Regions from separate parts of the Rhizobium sp. GCM10022189 genome, predicted to be linked through region 2. Evidence: riboswitches for the same ligand, from Rfam matches in the RefSeq annotation. Region 2 holds a riboswitch; each other region holds the start of a gene.
What was found. Region 2 has a riboswitch for cobalamin ahead of metE (5-methyltetrahydropteroyltriglutamate--homocysteine S-methyltransferase). Riboswitches for the same ligand answer to the same signal wherever they lie in the genome.
Positions count from the first base shown of each region.

Region 1 (5,528 bases), on a different contig from region 2:
TTCGGATCTCGTTGGCAGCTAGATCTCGCCCGAGACCTCGCGGCGGCGGCGGTCGAGCTCTTCGCTGTAGCGGCGCAGCGTATGGCTTTCGCTGAGCTGGCCGATCACCTTGCGCTCGATGAGGTTGTTGACGACGGCGAGCGCTTCGCTTTCCGTCTTGTCGAAGATCGCGGCGGCCTGTTTGGCGTTCATCTGCGGCTGCAGGAAATCGTTCCTGTAGCGGATGAAATCGGCAAGCTTCTGGCCCTCGTCCTGCGTGCTCGTCGGATTGGCGTAAACCTCCGGAACCAGCACGAGGCCGGCATATTTGTCGTGGTCGTCGACGAGGATGACGCGCTGCGTCGAGCCGATCGGGAAGGCCTGCCTGAACTCGTCGAGGGTGAGGCTGTTTTTCGCTTTCTTCACGTCCGAGCGCATCAGCCTGTCGACGGTGAGGTTGCGGATCCAGCCGACGTCGTGGGCGCTGCGGATGCTTTCGCCGCGCAGATGGAAGCGCCACGTGGCGAAGGAATAGCCGAAGGTGGTGCGCACCACGAGCGAGGAGGTGATGACGGCGGCGAGCACCAGGGCGGTGATCGGAAAGTCGCCGGTGATTTCCAGCGCCAGGAAGGTCATGGTCAGCGGCCCGCCGATGACGGCAACGGCAAGCGAACTCATGCCGACCACGGCATAGATGACGGGCGTCAGCGTCGCATCGGCGAAATAGGGGGCGCAATAGGCGAAGAGCTTGCCGAGCAGCGCGCCCATGAAGAGCGAGGCGAAGAACAGGCCGCCCCTGAAGCCGGAGCCGATGGAGACGGCGGAGGCCACCGATTTCAGCAGGAAGAGGCCGATGAGGGCCGGGATGGTCACCTCATGGGCAAGGTTGAGGTGCAGCGCCCCGTGGCCGGCGGCAAGCACCTGCGGCGAGACCAGCGCCAGCAGGCCGACGATGATGCCGCCGAGCGCCGGGCGGAAGGGCAGCGCGATGGAACTCTTGCGCGCCAGTTCCTCGACGAAGGAGACGCCCTGCATGATGAGAATGCCGATGCCGGCGCAGAAGGCGCCAAGCGCGATGGCCGGCACGTAATCGGCCGGCTGGACGGCGCCGAAGCTGCCGACGTCGATGACGAAATCGCTGCCGGCCAGCAGCCGCGCGACCAGCGTGGCGACGAGGGCCGCGACGACGACGGGTGTCAGCGAGACGATCGTGTAGGTGCCGACGATCAGCTCGAAGGCGTAGAAGGCACCCGTCAGCGGCGCGTTGAAGGCGGCGGCGATGGCGCCGGCCGCGCCGCAGCCGACGAGAACGCGCAGATCGGCGCGGCGCAGCTGCAGCTTCAGGCCGAACTTCGAGGCGATGCCGGCGGCAAGCTGCGTGTAGCCGGCCTCCAGCCCCACGGACGCGCCGAAGCCGTTGGACACGAGATTCTGGACGGCGACGAGGATGCTGTCGGTCAGCGACAGGCGGCCGCCATGCAGCGCGTTGGCCTCGATCGGATCGACCATCGGCTTCTTGCGCCATCTGGCGAGGATGAAGATCAGCAGGCCGAGGAGGGCGCCGCCGGCAATCGGGGCGGTCATCAGCAGGAACTTGCTGTCGATCTGCGAGGCGCTGAGCCTTGCCGTCCCGTCAATGCCGAAGATCAGCCTGTGCATCTGTTCCGAGACATAGCTCATGGCCGTGACCGCAAGCCCCGAGGCGATGCCGACGAGCGCGCCGGCAAAGACCATGCCCATTTCGCTGTGGCGCACGAGCGCCCGCAGGCGTCCCAAATCGAAAATGGTGGTGAGGGGCCGGAAACGGCGGATATCCATTCGGGAGAGCATCATGGGGAAACTAGGCGGCATGAGTGGGGGTCAAGGGCGGAGCCGGCATCCGCATGAGCGGCAATTGCGGCAAAATACCGGCTGGGCGGTAAAGTTTTTATGACGTAAGTTTTTGAATAAACTCGATAATCTTGGTAGTGTAAGTCGAGATGAACGGCTTTGGCACATCGGCCGGCAATTGACACGGGGATTGCGCGCGCCTAACCATGAAACCACATAATGGATGGTTCCGGATCGGCTTGCGCCTTCCGGATGAAAAGGGAATGTGACGGGGCGGACCCAAGCCGGGCGCCTTCATCACAGCCGACCCCGCGACTGTAGAGCAGTCAGGGTCTTCCGTCCGGCATGTGCGCCGCTGCGCCGACGGCCTCGCATTCCGCGGGCGGGCAAGGCGGAGCAGGTGCCGGAAAAGCCACTGGAAATGCATCGTGATCAGCCGGGGCAGGACGCCTCTATTTCTACGAATCGTCCGCCTTTTCACGACAGGCAGCCGGGAAGGCGAGGCGGATCCGCTGGCACGATCAGGGGCGACCTGCAGAGGTCGCCCCGGTCGGGGCCGATAGCTGCGAGCCAGGAGACCTGCCATCCGTGCCGGGCATAATGCCCAATCTGGGTATCTTGCCCGCTGCCAGCACGGAGGTTGTCTTGGCTGAAGAATGCGATTCGGCGCTGCCTCGTGTGGTGAGATGTGGGGGTGGTGTTTCGACGCCCGTCGGTAATGGGGTTCTGGCGCCTGACGGTGGTAGGCCCCTGGCGCGCGCTTTCCTCTCCTCCCTCATTCCTGTGCTTGTCACAGGAATCCAGCCACGGCGCGTCTGCGCCGTGAATGAATCTATGCCATCGTTGAACGAGTCTCTCGTGCCCAAGGACTTGGGCACGCTGGATTCCTGTGACAAGCACAGGAATGAGGGGAGGAGAGAGGGGCACGCCCTCTCTCCCAGGGCAGCATTATCATGACCGCCACCTTCATCCTCGGCGGCGCCCGTTCCGGCAAATCCCGCTTCGCCGAAAATCTCGTCACCGCAAGCGGCCTCGAGCGCCATTACGTCGCCACCGGCCGCGCCTGGGACGACGAGATGCAGGCGCGCATCGACCAGCACAGGGCCGATCGCGGCCCCGCCTGGACCACGCATGAGGAGCCGCTCGATCTTGCCGAGCGGCTTGCCGCCATCGACGGCGAGGGCCGGGCGGTCCTCGTCGATTGCCTGACGCTGTGGCTGACCAACCTGATGATGGAGGGGGGCGATATCGCCGCCCGGTCGGCCGCGCTTGCCGCCTTCCTGCCGCGGGCAAAGGCGCGGCTCGTCATCGTTTCCAATGAAGTCGGCCTCGGCATCGTGCCGGAGAACCGCATGGCGCGCGAGTTTCGCGACCATGCCGGACGGCTGCACCAGATGATCGCGGCGCAAGCCGACGACGTTTATTTCATCGCGGCCGGACTGCCGCTGAAAATGAAGGGTTAGACCATGCAGCAGAAAATTCCCGCAACCGTCATCACCGGCTTTCTCGGCGCCGGCAAGACGACCATGATCCGCAACCTGCTCACCAATGCCGGCGGCAGGAAGATCGCGCTCATCATCAACGAGTTCGGCGATCTCGGCGTCGACGGCGACGTGCTGAAGGGCTGCGGGGCGGAGAATTGCACCGAGGACGACATTATCGAGCTGACCAACGGCTGCATCTGCTGCACGGTGGCCGACGATTTCATCCCGACCATGACGAAGCTTCTGGAGCGCGACCAGCGCCCGGACCATATCGTCATCGAAACCTCGGGCCTTGCCCTGCCGCAGCCGCTCGTCGCCGCCTTCAACTGGCCTGACATCCGCAGCGAAGTGACCGTCGACGGCGTCATCACCGTGGTCGATAGCGCGGCGGTTGCCGCCGGGCGTTTTGCCGACGACCACGATGCCGTCGACGCGCGCCGCGCGGCGGACGAATCGCTCGATCACGAAAGCCCGATCGAGGAACTGTTCGAGGACCAGCTGACCTGCGCCGACCTGATCGTGCTCAACAAGACCGATCTGATCGATGCCGACGGGCTTGGCCGCGTGAAGAGCGAAGTCGCCTCGCGCATCGCCCGCAAGCCCGTGATGATCGAGGCCAGGAACGGCGAGGTGCCGGCCGGCGTGCTGCTCGGCCTCGGCATCGGCACGGAAGACGATATCGGCAACCGCAAGTCCCATCACGAGCTGGAGCATGAGGACGGCGCGCCGCACGACCATGACGAATTTGACAGTTTCGTCGTCGAGCTCGGTGCCGTCCCGGATGCGGCCGGCTTCGTCGAGAAGCTGAAGGGCATCATCGCCGAACATGACGTGCTGCGCCTGAAGGGCTTCGTCGATGTTTCCGGCAAGCCGATGCGCCTGCAGCTGCAGGCCGTGGGGGCGCGCGTCGACCAGTATTTCGACCGCGCCTGGGCGCCGGGTGAAACGCGCAATACACGCCTCGTCGTCATCGGCCTGCACGAGATGGACCAGGACGCGGTGCGCAAGGCGATCGAAGCGCTCGTCTGAGGATATTGAATGCATCTGCTTCTCGCCCAGCAGGGAACGATCAGCGACGGGGACGAGGCGATCGACCTCGGCCAGTCGCCGGGCGATATCCTGTTCCTGTCGGCCGCCGATACCGAGCTTGCGGCGGTTGCCGCGGCGCATGCCGGCGGGGCGGGCTATTCCCTGAGGCTTGCGAGCCTGATGAGCCTGAAACATCCGATGTCGGTCGATACCTATGTGGAACGCACGGCGCGGCATGCGAAGCTCATCATCGTGCGGGCGCTCGGCGGGGCGAGCTATTTTCACTATGCGCTGGAGGCGCTGCATGCGGCCGCCGCACGCAGCGGGGCGCTGATTGCGGTGCTGCCGGGCGACAGCAGGCCGGATGCGGGGCTGACGCCGTTTTCGAACGTGGCGCTGGAGGATCTGAACGCGCTCTGGGCCTATCTGATCGAGGGCGGGGATGCCAATGCGCGGGGCTTTCTCGCCTATGCGGCGGCGATGCTTTCGGGCGAGGAGAAGCCGGCGCCGGCCGCGCCGCTGATGAAGGCGGGGATCTGGTGGCCGGGGCGGGGGCTGGTTGGGGTTGAGGAGTGGAAGGAGTTTACCGGTTCGGTCTTCGCCCCAGCGGGGAGAAGATGCCCGACAGGGCAGATGAGGGGGGCGAGCGACGCAAGGAGTGAGCAACAGGAACACGATGCAGACGTTTGTGGGGTGGCCCCCTCATCCGACCCTTCGGGCCACCGACCGGGGTCGAGCCGCGGGTCTCGACCCGTCCTTCGGACCCCCGACGGGGAGAAGGGACGGTCGTTGCCCATCGTCGCCATCGCCTTCTACCGCGCCCTCGTGCAGAGCGGCGAAACCCGCCCCGTCGAAGCCCTGATCGAAGCCCTGCAGGCGCAGGGCCTGCGGCCGCTGCCGGTCTTTGCCTACAGCCTCAAGGACCCCATCTCCAAAGGTATCCTCGAATCTATCTTCGCCGAGCTCAAACCCGACGTCGTCATCAACACGACAGGCTTTGCCGTCTCTGCACCCGGCGCCGATCGCGAGCCGACGGTGCTGGAGGCCAATGACGCCGTCGTGCTGCAGGCGATCTTTTCCGCCTCGTCGCGGGAGGCCTGGGCCGGTTCCTCGCAGGGGCTGTCGGCCCGCGATCTCGGCATGAATGTGGCGCTGCCGGAGGTGGATGGCCGCGTGCTGTCGCGCGCCGTCTCCTTCAAGGCCGCC
Region 1 covers NZ_JBHSOR010000012.1:41,374-46,901, forward strand. The annotation lists gene ACFPWW_RS09540 (cobyric acid synthase) at 1-22, shown strand, start outside; gene ACFPWW_RS09545 (chloride channel protein) at 19-1,809, opposite strand; cobalamin riboswitch at 2,017-2,411, shown strand; gene cobU (bifunctional adenosylcobinamide kinase/adenosylcobinamide-phosphate guanylyltransferase) at 2,763-3,272, shown strand; gene cobW (cobalamin biosynthesis protein CobW) at 3,276-4,322, shown strand; partial or broken gene ACFPWW_RS09560 (cobaltochelatase subunit CobN) at 4,332-5,528, shown strand, end outside.
Region 1: it holds a riboswitch for cobalamin, as region 2 does, so the genes downstream of both, cobU (bifunctional adenosylcobinamide kinase/adenosylcobinamide-phosphate guanylyltransferase) here and metE (5-methyltetrahydropteroyltriglutamate--homocysteine S-methyltransferase) in region 2, are expected to answer to the same signal.

Region 2 (5,528 bases):
TTGAAATCGCTGCATTCCTGTGAAAAACGTGGTTAATGGATGCTTAAATAAAGCAGGCTGCGGAGGAGGGCTTGCGGGTGGAAGCCGGCAGATCGCCGGCTTCCGGGAATCAGTTGGACGCTCAGGAGTGGGTCGATGCTGCCGCCCCACGCAGCAGCCTTGCGGCAGCGACCATGTTGACGAGCGCCGGGCGAACCTCTTCCCACTTGCGCGTCTTCAATCCGCAATCCGGATTGATCCAGAGCTGCCCGTCCGTCAGACGCCGGCGCGCCAGCGTCAGGAGTTCGGTCATCTCCTCGACTTCGGGAACGCGGGGCGAATGGATGTCGTAGACGCCAGGGCCGATCTCGTTCGGATATTTGTAGCTGCGGAAGGCCTCCAGCAGTTCCATCTTCGACCGTGAGGTCTCGATCGAGATCACGTCGGCATCCATCGCCGCAATCGCATCGATGATCTGGTTGAACTCCGAATAGCACATATGCGTGTGGATCTGCGTTTCGTCCGATACGCCGGATGAGCACAGGCGAAAACTTTCGACAGCCCAGTCGAGATAGGTCTTCCAATCGGCCTTGCGCAGCGGCAGGCCTTCGCGAAGGGCGGCCTCGTCGATCTGGATCATCGCCGCGCCGGCCCGTTCGAGATCGAGCACCTCGTCACGGATCGCGAGCGCGATCTGCCGACTGACATCGGCACGCGAGAGATCGTCGCGCACGAAGGACCAGTTGAGGATCGTCACCGGCCCGGTCAGCATGCCCTTGACCGGCTTTTGCGTCAGCGATTGCGCATAACGCCACCATTCCACCGTCATCGGTGCGGGGCGGAAGACGTCGCCGAAGATGATGGGCGGGCGGACATAGCGCGAGCCGTAGCTCTGCACCCAGGCATGCTGTGTGAAGGCGAAACCGGAAAGCTGCTCGCCGAAATACTGCACCATGTCGTTACGCTCGAATTCGCCGTGGACGAGCACGTCGAGGCCGATCTCTTCCTGCCAGCGGATCGCCGCTTCGGTCTCCTTTTTCAGGAAGGCATTGTACTCTGTCTCGCTGATCGTGCCCCTGGTGAAGGCCGAGCGGGATTTTCGCACGTCCGACGTCTGCGGGAAGGAGCCGATCGTCGTCGTCGGAAAGAGCGGCAGCCGAAGTTTACGCTCCTGCAGGCCTGTCCGCTCGGCAAAGGCACTGCCGCGTGTCTTCATCGCCGCATCGATCGCGCCGACGCGCTGCCTGACTTTCTGGTCATGCACGCGCGCGGATCGAGCCCGCGAGGCGACGGCCTGCGAGGCGGCCGCAATCGCTCCGGAAGCCTTGCCGGCATTGCCGAGCGCTGCAATTTCGTCCAGTTTCTGGGTCGCGAAGGCGAGCCACGATCTCAGCTCACCATCAAGCCCGGTCTCCAGTTCCAGATCGATCGGCACATGCAGCAGCGAGCAGGAGGGCGCGATCTGCAGCCGGTCGGCACCGAAATGCCGGACCAGCGGTTCAATCTTCTGCAGGATCGCAGCGAGGTCCGCCCTCCAGATGTTGCGCCCGTCGATGACGCCAAGCGACAACACCAGGCCGTCGGGCGCCTTGAGAAGCGCGTCGATCTGCTGCGGAGCGCGAACGAGATCGACATGCAGCCCCGCGACCGGCAACGCAAGCGCCGTCGGCAGATTGTCGCCGATTGCGCCGAAATAGGTGGTGAGCATGATCTTCAGGTTCGGCACCAGTTCGTGCAGTGCCCGGTAGGCATGGTTCAGGGCCGCCTGCTCTTCTCCCGAGAGATCCAGCACGAGGCACGGTTCGTCGATCTGTACCCAGTCGGCCCCGGCGGCGCTGAGTTCCGCAAGCACCCTTGCATAGACCGGCAGCAGGCGTTCCAGCAGGCTGATCGGCGCAAAATCTTCCGCGCTTCCCTTGGCGAGTTTCAGGAACGTGACCGGACCGAGAATGACAGGACGTGTATGGATGCCGAGCGTCTTCGCCTCGATGAAGGCATCGAGCGGCCTGTTGGCTGTCAGTGAGAAGGACTGATCGGGACCGAGTTCCGGCACCATATAATGATAGTTCGTATCGAACCATTTCGTCATTTCCAGCGCCGGCACGCCATGCCCCCGATGGTGCTGATGGCCGCAATCGGCATGCGCCTCGTCGCCGGTCGCGCCGCGCGCCAGGGCGAAATAGATGTCGAGCGAAACCGGACCGCCCTTCCAGCCATAGGCAGCAGGAACGGCACCGACCATCACGGCCGTATCGAGCACATGATCGTAAAGCGAGAAATCGTTGGAAGGGATGATATCGATCCCCTTCTCTTTCTGCAGGCCCCAGTTTTCGGCCCGCCGCCGCTTCGCCACGTCGAGAAGCGCGCTGGCATCGGATTTGCCGGCCCAATAGCTTTCCAGCGCGAATTTCAGTTCGCGATGTTTTCCGATCCTCGGAAAGCCGAGATTAGCAGTCTTGATGGTCATTTCCTTACCCCGAAGGTTATGGGCAAGGCTCAGGCGCAACGCATCGACGAGGTGCGGCCACAGGCGTGCCGTCTCGCGCAAAGCGGCACACCGGGACACCCCGCCCGTGGACGTTATCTATCGCGGCAGGTCTCCTGGCTTGCGGGTCGTCGACATCGTCCAGTCTTCCCAGGCGTCTTCCCAGTGACGTCGTAGGACGGTGTCTATCCGCTTACAGTTGCGGGGGCAGCTCCGGTCTTGGCGATAGCCGCACCGAATTCCCTCTTAGCTCGGGATCGCCTGATCCCGAGAACCACGATGCGGCAAGCATGCACCCGCCGCATCCGAACGTCAAGATGACATAAAGAAATCTTTATGTCTTTATCTGAAGAAGGCGAAGCGCATTCATTGTCACCAGCACGGTCGCGCCCGTATCGGCGAGGATCGCCGGCCACAGGCCGGTCAGACCGATGATGGTGGTAACGAGGAACACGACTTTCAGCCCGAGCGCGATGCTGATGTTCTGGAAAATATTGCGCATCGTCCGCTTCGAAAGGTCGATCATGCGCGCCACGTCGCCGACACGCCCGTGCAGCACGGCAGCATCTGCCGTTTCCAGCGCCACGTCGGTGCCGCCGCCCATGGCGATGCCGACATCGGCGGATGCAAGTGCCGGCGCATCGTTGATGCCGTCGCCGACCTTGGCGACGAACAGCCCTTCGCGCTTCAGTTCTCCGACGATGCGCTGCTTGTCCTGCGGCAGCAGCTCACCCTGCCAGTCGATGCCGAGATCGCCGGCAACGGCCGCTGCCGTGCGCTTGTTGTCGCCCGTCAGCATGATGGCGCGCACGCCCGCCGCCTTCAGCGTCGCAAGCCCGCTCTTTGCATCCTCGCGCGGCTCGTCGCGCATGGCAATCAGGCCGGCCGCAGCGCCGTTGACGAGCAGCACCGAAACGCTCTTGCCCGCGCCGTTCAGCGCCTCGACCTGCTCATCCTGCTCTGCGTTCAACGCCCCGCGCTCACGCGCAGCCGGCGGCGACAGGAGATCGAGCGTCTCGCCGCCCACCTTGCCGGTCATGCCTTTGCCGGGCAATGCTTCCACCTCGAAAGCGGGCGGCACGGGCACGCGATCGGCCTTGGCACGGTTGAGGATCGCCAGCGCCAACGGATGGCTGGAGCCCTGCTCCAGAACGGCAGCGCGCGAAAGCACCTCCGCCTCCGAACGTCCATAGGCAATGATATCGGTGACCTGCGGCTTGCCTTCGGTCAGCGTGCCCGTCTTGTCGAAGGCGACCGCTGTCACCTTGCCGAGCGATTCCAGGACCGCCCCGCCCTTCATCAGCAGACCGCGGCGCGCTCCCGCCGAGAGCGAGGCGGCAATTGCCGCCGGCGTGGAAATAACCAGCGCGCAGGGGCAGCCGATCAAGAGGATCGCCAGACCCTTGTAAACCCACTCGCCCCAGGCCCCGCCCGTCAGCAGCGGCGGCAGGACGGCGACCAGCGCCGCCACGACCACGACTCCAGGTGTGTAATAGCGGGAGAACCGGTCGATGAAACGCTCCGTCGGCGCCTTGGATTCCTGGGCTTCCTCCACTAGTTTGACGACGCGGGCAATCGTATTGTCCTCGGCAGCGGCCGTGACGCGCACGCGCAATGCGGCATCACCATTCACCGTCCCGGCAAACACCGTCTCACCCGCGCCTTTGCGCACCGGCGTGCTTTCGCCCGTCACCGGCGCCTCGTCGATCGCGCTTTCGCCGGAGAGAATAGTGCCATCAGCGGAAATCCGATCTCCCGGCCGAACGAGAATGACGGAACCGACCGCCAGCGTCTCGGCCGGCACTTCCTTCACCTCGCCGCCCGTCTCCAGCATCGCATTCTTCGGCACCAGCGTCGTCAGCGACTGGATGCTGGCACGCGCCTTGCCGGCGGCGACGCCTTCGAGCAGTTCGCCGACAAGGAACAGGAACACGACCGTGGCCGCCTCCTCGCCGGCATTGATGATGACCGCGCCGACGGCGGCAATCGTCATCAGCATTTCGATGGAAAAGGGCGTACCGGAAAGCGCCGCCATCACCGCACGGCGCGCGATCGGCACCAGCCCGACCAGCATGGCGACGACGAACGCATAGGAGGCGATCGGGGGCACCAGATGGCCCACGATATAGGCGACAACCAGGGCAAGGCCGGACAGGATCGTCAGCCGGCCTTTCCTGCTCTGCCACCAGGGGCCGGTCGTCGGCCCGTCACGGCCATGCAGGCCTTCGACTTCCCCGGCGCCATGCGAATGCCCGTGGCCCGAATGACGGTGACCGGCATGATCGTGACCGTGGCCTTCGTGATTATGGTCGTGATGCCAGTGATCATCATGCTCATGCCCATGGTGATCATGGCTATGCTCGTGACCATGGTCATGATCGTGATGCGCATGGTCATCATCAGTCCTGCTCGCGCGCGCAGGAGCCTTGCCCGCAAGCGGCGCAACCGAATAGCCAAGGCCGGTCACTTTCTTCTCGATCGCCTTGAGATCGCTGCTGCCGTCGTGGCGCACCGTCATCGTGCCCGCCGTCACCGATACGGAGACGTCTTCGACGCCGGGCACACGCCGGACGGCCGTATCGATTTTCGTTGCGCAGGCGGCGCAATCCATGCCGCCAACCCGGTACCGTGCCTGTGCTGCTTCGCTCATGATGTAAATCCTTGCTTGTAGGCAGCATCCTTCCTACATCCTCTAGCGACTAGAGGTGCAAGAGGAAAATCATGAAAAAGATCACCATCGGTGAAGCCGCCCGCCAAAGCGGCGTCAAAGTGCCGACGATCCGCTATTATGAAGGCATCGGCCTATTATCTGCGCCGAGCCGCAGCGAAGGCAACCAGCGCTCCTACGAACCGTCGGACCTCAACCGCCTCGCCTTCATCCGCCATGCCCGCGAACTGGGCTTCGAGATCGAGGCGATCCGCACGCTGCTGCAGCTCCAGGACGATCCGCACCAGTCCTGCGCCTCCGCCGACGCCATCGCCAAGGCGCGTCTCATCGAAGTCGAGCAGCGTATCCGCAGCCTGAACGCCCTGAAAGCGGAACTGGAGCTGATGGTCGAAGGCT
Region 2 covers NZ_JBHSOR010000004.1:69,557-75,084, reverse strand. The annotation lists gene metE (5-methyltetrahydropteroyltriglutamate--homocysteine S-methyltransferase) at 122-2,446, opposite strand; cobalamin riboswitch at 2,553-2,758, opposite strand; gene ACFPWW_RS04790 (heavy metal translocating P-type ATPase) at 2,799-5,114, opposite strand; gene ACFPWW_RS04785 (MerR family transcriptional regulator) at 5,186-5,528, shown strand, end outside.

Region 3 (5,528 bases), on a different contig from region 2:
CAGCCTTCGACGGCGTAGACGGAATCGGACCAGATCAGCGCCGGCAGGCCCGCCGCCGCGCCGCCGATCCAGGCCGCCGCCTCAAGCACGGCGGTCAGTTCCATCCTGTTATTGGCGGAATTCTCCGCGCCGCCGAAGCCGGCGGCGATTTCGGCGCCGTCGCGGTAGGCGACGAAGGCCCATCCTCCCTGCCCGGAACCGGGCTCGAAACAGCCGTCCACGAAAACGTGAAGGCCCTGTCTGCCCTGCGGCATTGCCGATGCGGCTGCGCGGGAGAGCATGTCGCGTGGGATATCTGTCATATCAACTGTTTAGCTGTCACGGATGCCCCCGCGCGATTGCGGGAGCGGCGGAAACGGAGCATCGGGTCTTCTGGATAAGATCGCAAAAATGCGCTAGGAATTCATCCGAGCTTATTAAGGGAAATACGTTAAGACAAAGCGCGGCGGATTGAAGCCGCAATTCGCCGATGGATGCTTTTTCTCACTCCGGAACGACGTCGTGAAGCGCCGAAACCTGTATCTCGTCTTCTTTCTGGCATTCGCGGTTCCCGCAGAGGCGCAGACCAATGCGATCTGCGAGGATCTGCGCGGGCGTCTTGCCGACCTGCCGCAGGTGATCGGCAATGCCAACGGCACCGAGATGCGCCAATATGCGGGCGCGCTGGCCGAACAGAATCTGGAATTGCGCAAGGTGCGCGGCGATCTGCGCCGCTACGGCTGCACGTCCGGCAGCATGGTCGTCGTCGGCGGCGAGAATGCCGGCTTCTGCGAGGAGCTGGAACAGGCGCAGGCAAAGATGGTGGACAACATCCGCTACCTGCAGGACCGCCGCGACGCGTTGCGCCAGTCCGCTGTCGATCCGGCCCGCGAAGGCCTGCTGGCCGCGCTTGAAGACAATGGCTGCAACGGCGAGAGTTTCAGCGAACCCGCACAGGGCGATCTCTATGCGCCGGCCCCCTCGATCGAGGAACAGGCCATGCGCGGCGATACGTTCATTCCCCTCGGCGGCGGTGAGCGCTACGGCCTGCCGCGCGCCGAAATGCTCTCGCCCGTCAGCACCATCTGCGTGCGCACCTGCGACGGCGGCTTCTTCCCGATCAGCAACAACGCCACCTCGGTCGATTTCGGCCGCGATGCCGCGACCTGCGCCAAGATGTGCCCCGGCGTGGAGACGGAACTCTACTATCGCGATATTTCCAGCACCGAAGCCGCAAACATGATCTCGACGGCGACGGGCGCGCCCTATGGCGCGATGAAGAACGCCTTCGCCTACAAGACCCGCCCGCCCGGCGAAAAATCCGCCTGCTCCTGCAACCTGACGGCCTATTACGAGGAAATGCGCCGGAGCCAGACGGTCTCCGCGCCGGCGCCCGAGCCGCAGGGCTCGATCACCACGATCCGCACTGAGGCCCCGAAGGCCGCGAATACGCCGCCGCAGGCGCAGGTGCCGGATCGCCCCTACGATCCGGCAACCAAGGTTCGCCAGGTCGGCCCGCAATTCCTTGCCGGCGATCAGGGCAAGATCGATCTTGCCAATCCGGCCGTGTCAGGCCCGCAGCCGCAGCAGCAGCCGTAAAAGACGGCGCGGCCTTAGCCTGCCGCCTGCCCCCAGCCGTCATGGAAGACCAGCTCTTCCAGCGCCAGGCGCTGCCGCCAGCCCTTGACCGCCAGTTCCGGCTCTTCATAGAGCCGATCGACGAAACCGGCGCAGAGCCAGGCCACGACCTCGATATGATCGGGTATGCCGAGAATCTGCTTCAGGTCGCCCTCGCGAAAGATGCTGACCCAGCCGATGCCGACGCCTTCGGCTCGTGCCGCAAGCCACAGGTTCTGGATGGCGCAGACGGTGGAATAGCTGTCCATGCGCGGATTGTGCGTGCGCCCCAGCACGACGCTGCCGCTGCGGGTGGGATCGCAGGTGACGCAGATGCCGAGCGGCGCCTCGACGATTCCTTCGAGCTTCAGCGCGCGATAGGCCTGCCGCCGTTCGGCCGCAAACATCAGGGCGGCCTCTTCATTGGCCTTGACGAAAGCGTCGCGCACCCGCGCCCTCACCTCGGCGCTTTTGACCAGAACGAAATTCCACGGCTGCATGAAGCCGACCGAAGGCGCGTGATGGGCGGCCGTCAGAAGCCGCCTGATCAGGTCGTCCGGCAAGGGATCGGGCAGGAACTCGCCGCGCACGTCGCGCCGCGTCATGATTGCGTGATAGACGGCCTCGCGTTCGGCCGCAGAAAAACCGGATGCCGGGCAAACGGCATCGTCAATGGGTCGCATCGTCAAATCCCCAACAACGCAACCGCCCGCCGTCCGCGCGGGTTAGGTCTATCTTGCCAGGCCGGTCTTCTGACTCGGCGTCATCCGCCCGGCCGCTGCCTTCCCGGCCCTGCGGCCAGTGGCGTCATGAAGCGGCGGGCGTCGGCCTTACAGCGTTGGGCACGTTCCGGTCTTGCACCGGATTCCCGATTCTCCCGCCTGTGACGGCGGGCACCTGACAATCGGATCTATGGCGCGGAAACGGCACGACGGCAAGCCGCTGCGACATTGATTTCGTGGACAGGCCGAAAATGCTGGCCTAGAAGGAAGCCAGAATCCGACCGGTGCCGAAGGCGCCGAATCCCATCCCGTTGCATTCCGGTTGCCCGTGTCCCGTCTAACGCCGATGATCCTTGCGGTCGCCCTGTTCATGGAACAGATGGATTCGACCGTGATTGCCACCAGCCTGCCGGCCATTGCCGCCGATATCGGCACCTCGCCGATCGCGCTCAAGCTTGCAGTAACGAGCTACCTCGTGGCGCTGGCGATCTTCATTCCGATCAGCGGCTGGATGTCGGATCGCTTCGGCGCCCGCAACGTCTTCCGGCTGGCGATCTTCGTCTTCATGGTCGGCTCGGTCGCCTGCGCCTTTTCCAATTCCATCGCCGCCTTCGTGATCTCCCGCCTCATCCAGGGCGCCGGCGGCTCGATGATGACGCCGGTCGGCCGGTTGCTGCTGGTGCGCGGCACGCCACGTCACCAGCTGGTGAATGCCATGGCCTGGCTGACCATACCGGCGCTCATCGGCCCGATCATGGGGCCGCCGATCGGCGGCTTCCTGACCACCTATCTGAGCTGGCACTGGATCTTCTGGATCAACGTGCCGATCGGCATTATCGGCATTGCTCTCGTCACCCGCTTCCTGCCGGCGGTCGAGCCGCGCAGCCCCAAGCCGATGGATTTTCCGGGCTTCTTCCTTTCAGGGATAGGTTTTGCCGGTTTCGTCTTCGGCATTTCCGTCATCAGCCTGCCGGCCGTTCCCATCGTCTACGGTTATGTCACCGTCGCCGTCGGCATCCTCTCCGGCATCCTCTATTTCGTGCACGCGAAACGCACGCCGCATCCGCTGCTCGATCCGAAAATGTTCCGTTATCCGATGTTCCGGGCGGCGATTCTCGGCGCTTCGAATTTCCGCATGGGGCTTGGCGCGCTGCCCTTCCTCCTGCCGCTGATGCTGCAGCTCGGTTTCGGGCTGACGCCGCTGCAGTCCGGCTCGATCACCTTCGTCAGCGCGCTCGGCTCCATGGGCTCGAAATTCGCGGCATCGCGCACCTACAATGCCTTCGGCTTCCGCAACGTCATCGCGCTGACGACCTTCCTGGCGGCGATCTTCCTGGGCATCAACGGCTTCTTCACCGCCGAAACGCCTGTCTACGTCATCATGGGCTGTCTTCTCGTCGGCGGCCTGCTGCGCTCCATGGCCTTCTCGGGCGTCAACGCCATGGCCTTCGGCGATGTGGACGAGGCGGACAGCAGCCAGGCAACCGCCATCAATGCCGTGGCGCAGCGCATCTCCATGGCCATGGGCGTTGCCGTGGCCGGCACGATCCTGGAAGTCTCCGCAAGCTTCCATGGCGGCAGGCTCACGGTCGGCGATTTCCACATCGCCTTCTTCATCGTGGCGACGATCTCGGCGCTTGCCTGCATCACCTTCCTGCGCCTGCCCGCCAATGCCGGCGAGGAACTGACGACGCGGCGCCGCAAGAACCGGCATCCGGAAGAGGCAATGGCGGAAAGCCGCTGAAAACTTCACCGACCCGTCATTTTTCCTCACAGATTCCGCGTGACAATTCCAATTCGCATGTCTACATAGGCGGCATGTCGATTTCGTCCGTTTACGCATCGCGATTTTATTCGTACCGCTGCTTCCAGCGGATGCGGGTCTGTGCGTAACCGAAACTAACGCGACGACAACCCGAACAGCCGCTAGTCTACCTGGCGGCTTTTTTGTTCCGCACGGTATGACCAAACAGGAGAGCATACCGTGACCGATACCATTGATGATCTGCGCATCGTCGAGATCACCCCGCTGACCAAGCCTGCCGACATCCTCTCGGAAATCCCGCGCGACCGCGCCGTCACCGAGACCGTGACCGGCACGCGCGATACGATCCACAATATCCTGACGGGCAAGGACGACCGCCAGCTCGTCATCATCGGCCCCTGCTCGATCCACGATCCGGCAGCCGCCCGCGAATACGCCTCCCGCCTCGTCGAGCAGCGACGACGCCTCTCCGGCGATCTCGAAATCGTCATGCGCGTCTATTTCGAAAAGCCCCGCACCACCGTCGGCTGGAAGGGCCTGATGAACGACCCGCATCTTGACGGCAGCTACCGCATCGAGGAAGGCCTGCGCCTCGCGCGCCGCCTGCTGCTCGACATCAACGCCATGGGCCTGCCGGCCGGCTGCGAATTCCTCGATACGATCACGCCGCAATACATTGCCGATCTCGTCAGCTACGGCGCCATCGGCGCGCGCACGACCGAAAGCCAGATCCACCGCCAGCTCGCCTCGGGTCTCTCCTGCCCGATCGGCTTCAAGAACGGCACGGACGGCGGCGCGCGCATCGCGCTCGACGCGATCGTCGCGGCCTCCCAGCCCCACCATTTCCCGGCCGTCACCAAGGACGGACAGGCCGCGATTGCGTCTACCCGCGGCAACGAGGACTGCCACATCATCCTGCGCGGCGGCAAGCGGCCGAACTACGAGGCTGCCGACGTCCAGGCCGTCATCGCCGAGGCGATCAAGCTCGGCGTCGATCCGCGCATCCTCATTGACGCCAGCCACGCCAACAGCAACAAGGACCCGATGAACCAGCCGAAGGTCGTCCGCGACGTCGCCGGCCAGATCGTCGCCGGCAACCACCATATCAAGGGCATGATGATCGAGAGCAACCTCGTCGCCGGCCGCCAGGACCTCGTCCCCGGCAAGCCGCTGGTCTACGGCCAGTCGATCACCGACGGCTGCATCGGCTGGGATATGTCGGTGGATGTGCTTGAGGATTTGGCGAAGGCTGTCCGCGAGCGGCGGAAGGCTGCTGTTGCGGCCTGAGTGGCACTATCCAAGCGCGGCGGGAGATATCCCGCCGCCCTCAATCAAAACGTGGGCGATTCTGTCAGCGAAAATTGAATCGCCGTCTCACGATGTCGAAAAAAAGCAGTACCGACCCGGAGGCAAGGGATCCGCTCCACATACACACCGCCCACACT
Region 3 covers NZ_JBHSOR010000002.1:9,071-14,598, reverse strand. The annotation lists gene ACFPWW_RS00300 (ribonuclease H family protein) at 1-302, opposite strand, end outside; gene ACFPWW_RS00295 (DUF2865 domain-containing protein) at 502-1,578, shown strand; gene bluB (5,6-dimethylbenzimidazole synthase) at 1,593-2,279, opposite strand; cobalamin riboswitch at 2,321-2,512, opposite strand; gene ACFPWW_RS00285 (MFS transporter) at 2,665-4,062, shown strand; gene ACFPWW_RS00280 (3-deoxy-7-phosphoheptulonate synthase) at 4,303-5,370, shown strand; gene ACFPWW_RS00275 (hypothetical protein) at 5,435-5,528, opposite strand, start outside.
Region 3: it holds a riboswitch for cobalamin, as region 2 does, so the genes downstream of both, bluB (5,6-dimethylbenzimidazole synthase) here and metE (5-methyltetrahydropteroyltriglutamate--homocysteine S-methyltransferase) in region 2, are expected to answer to the same signal.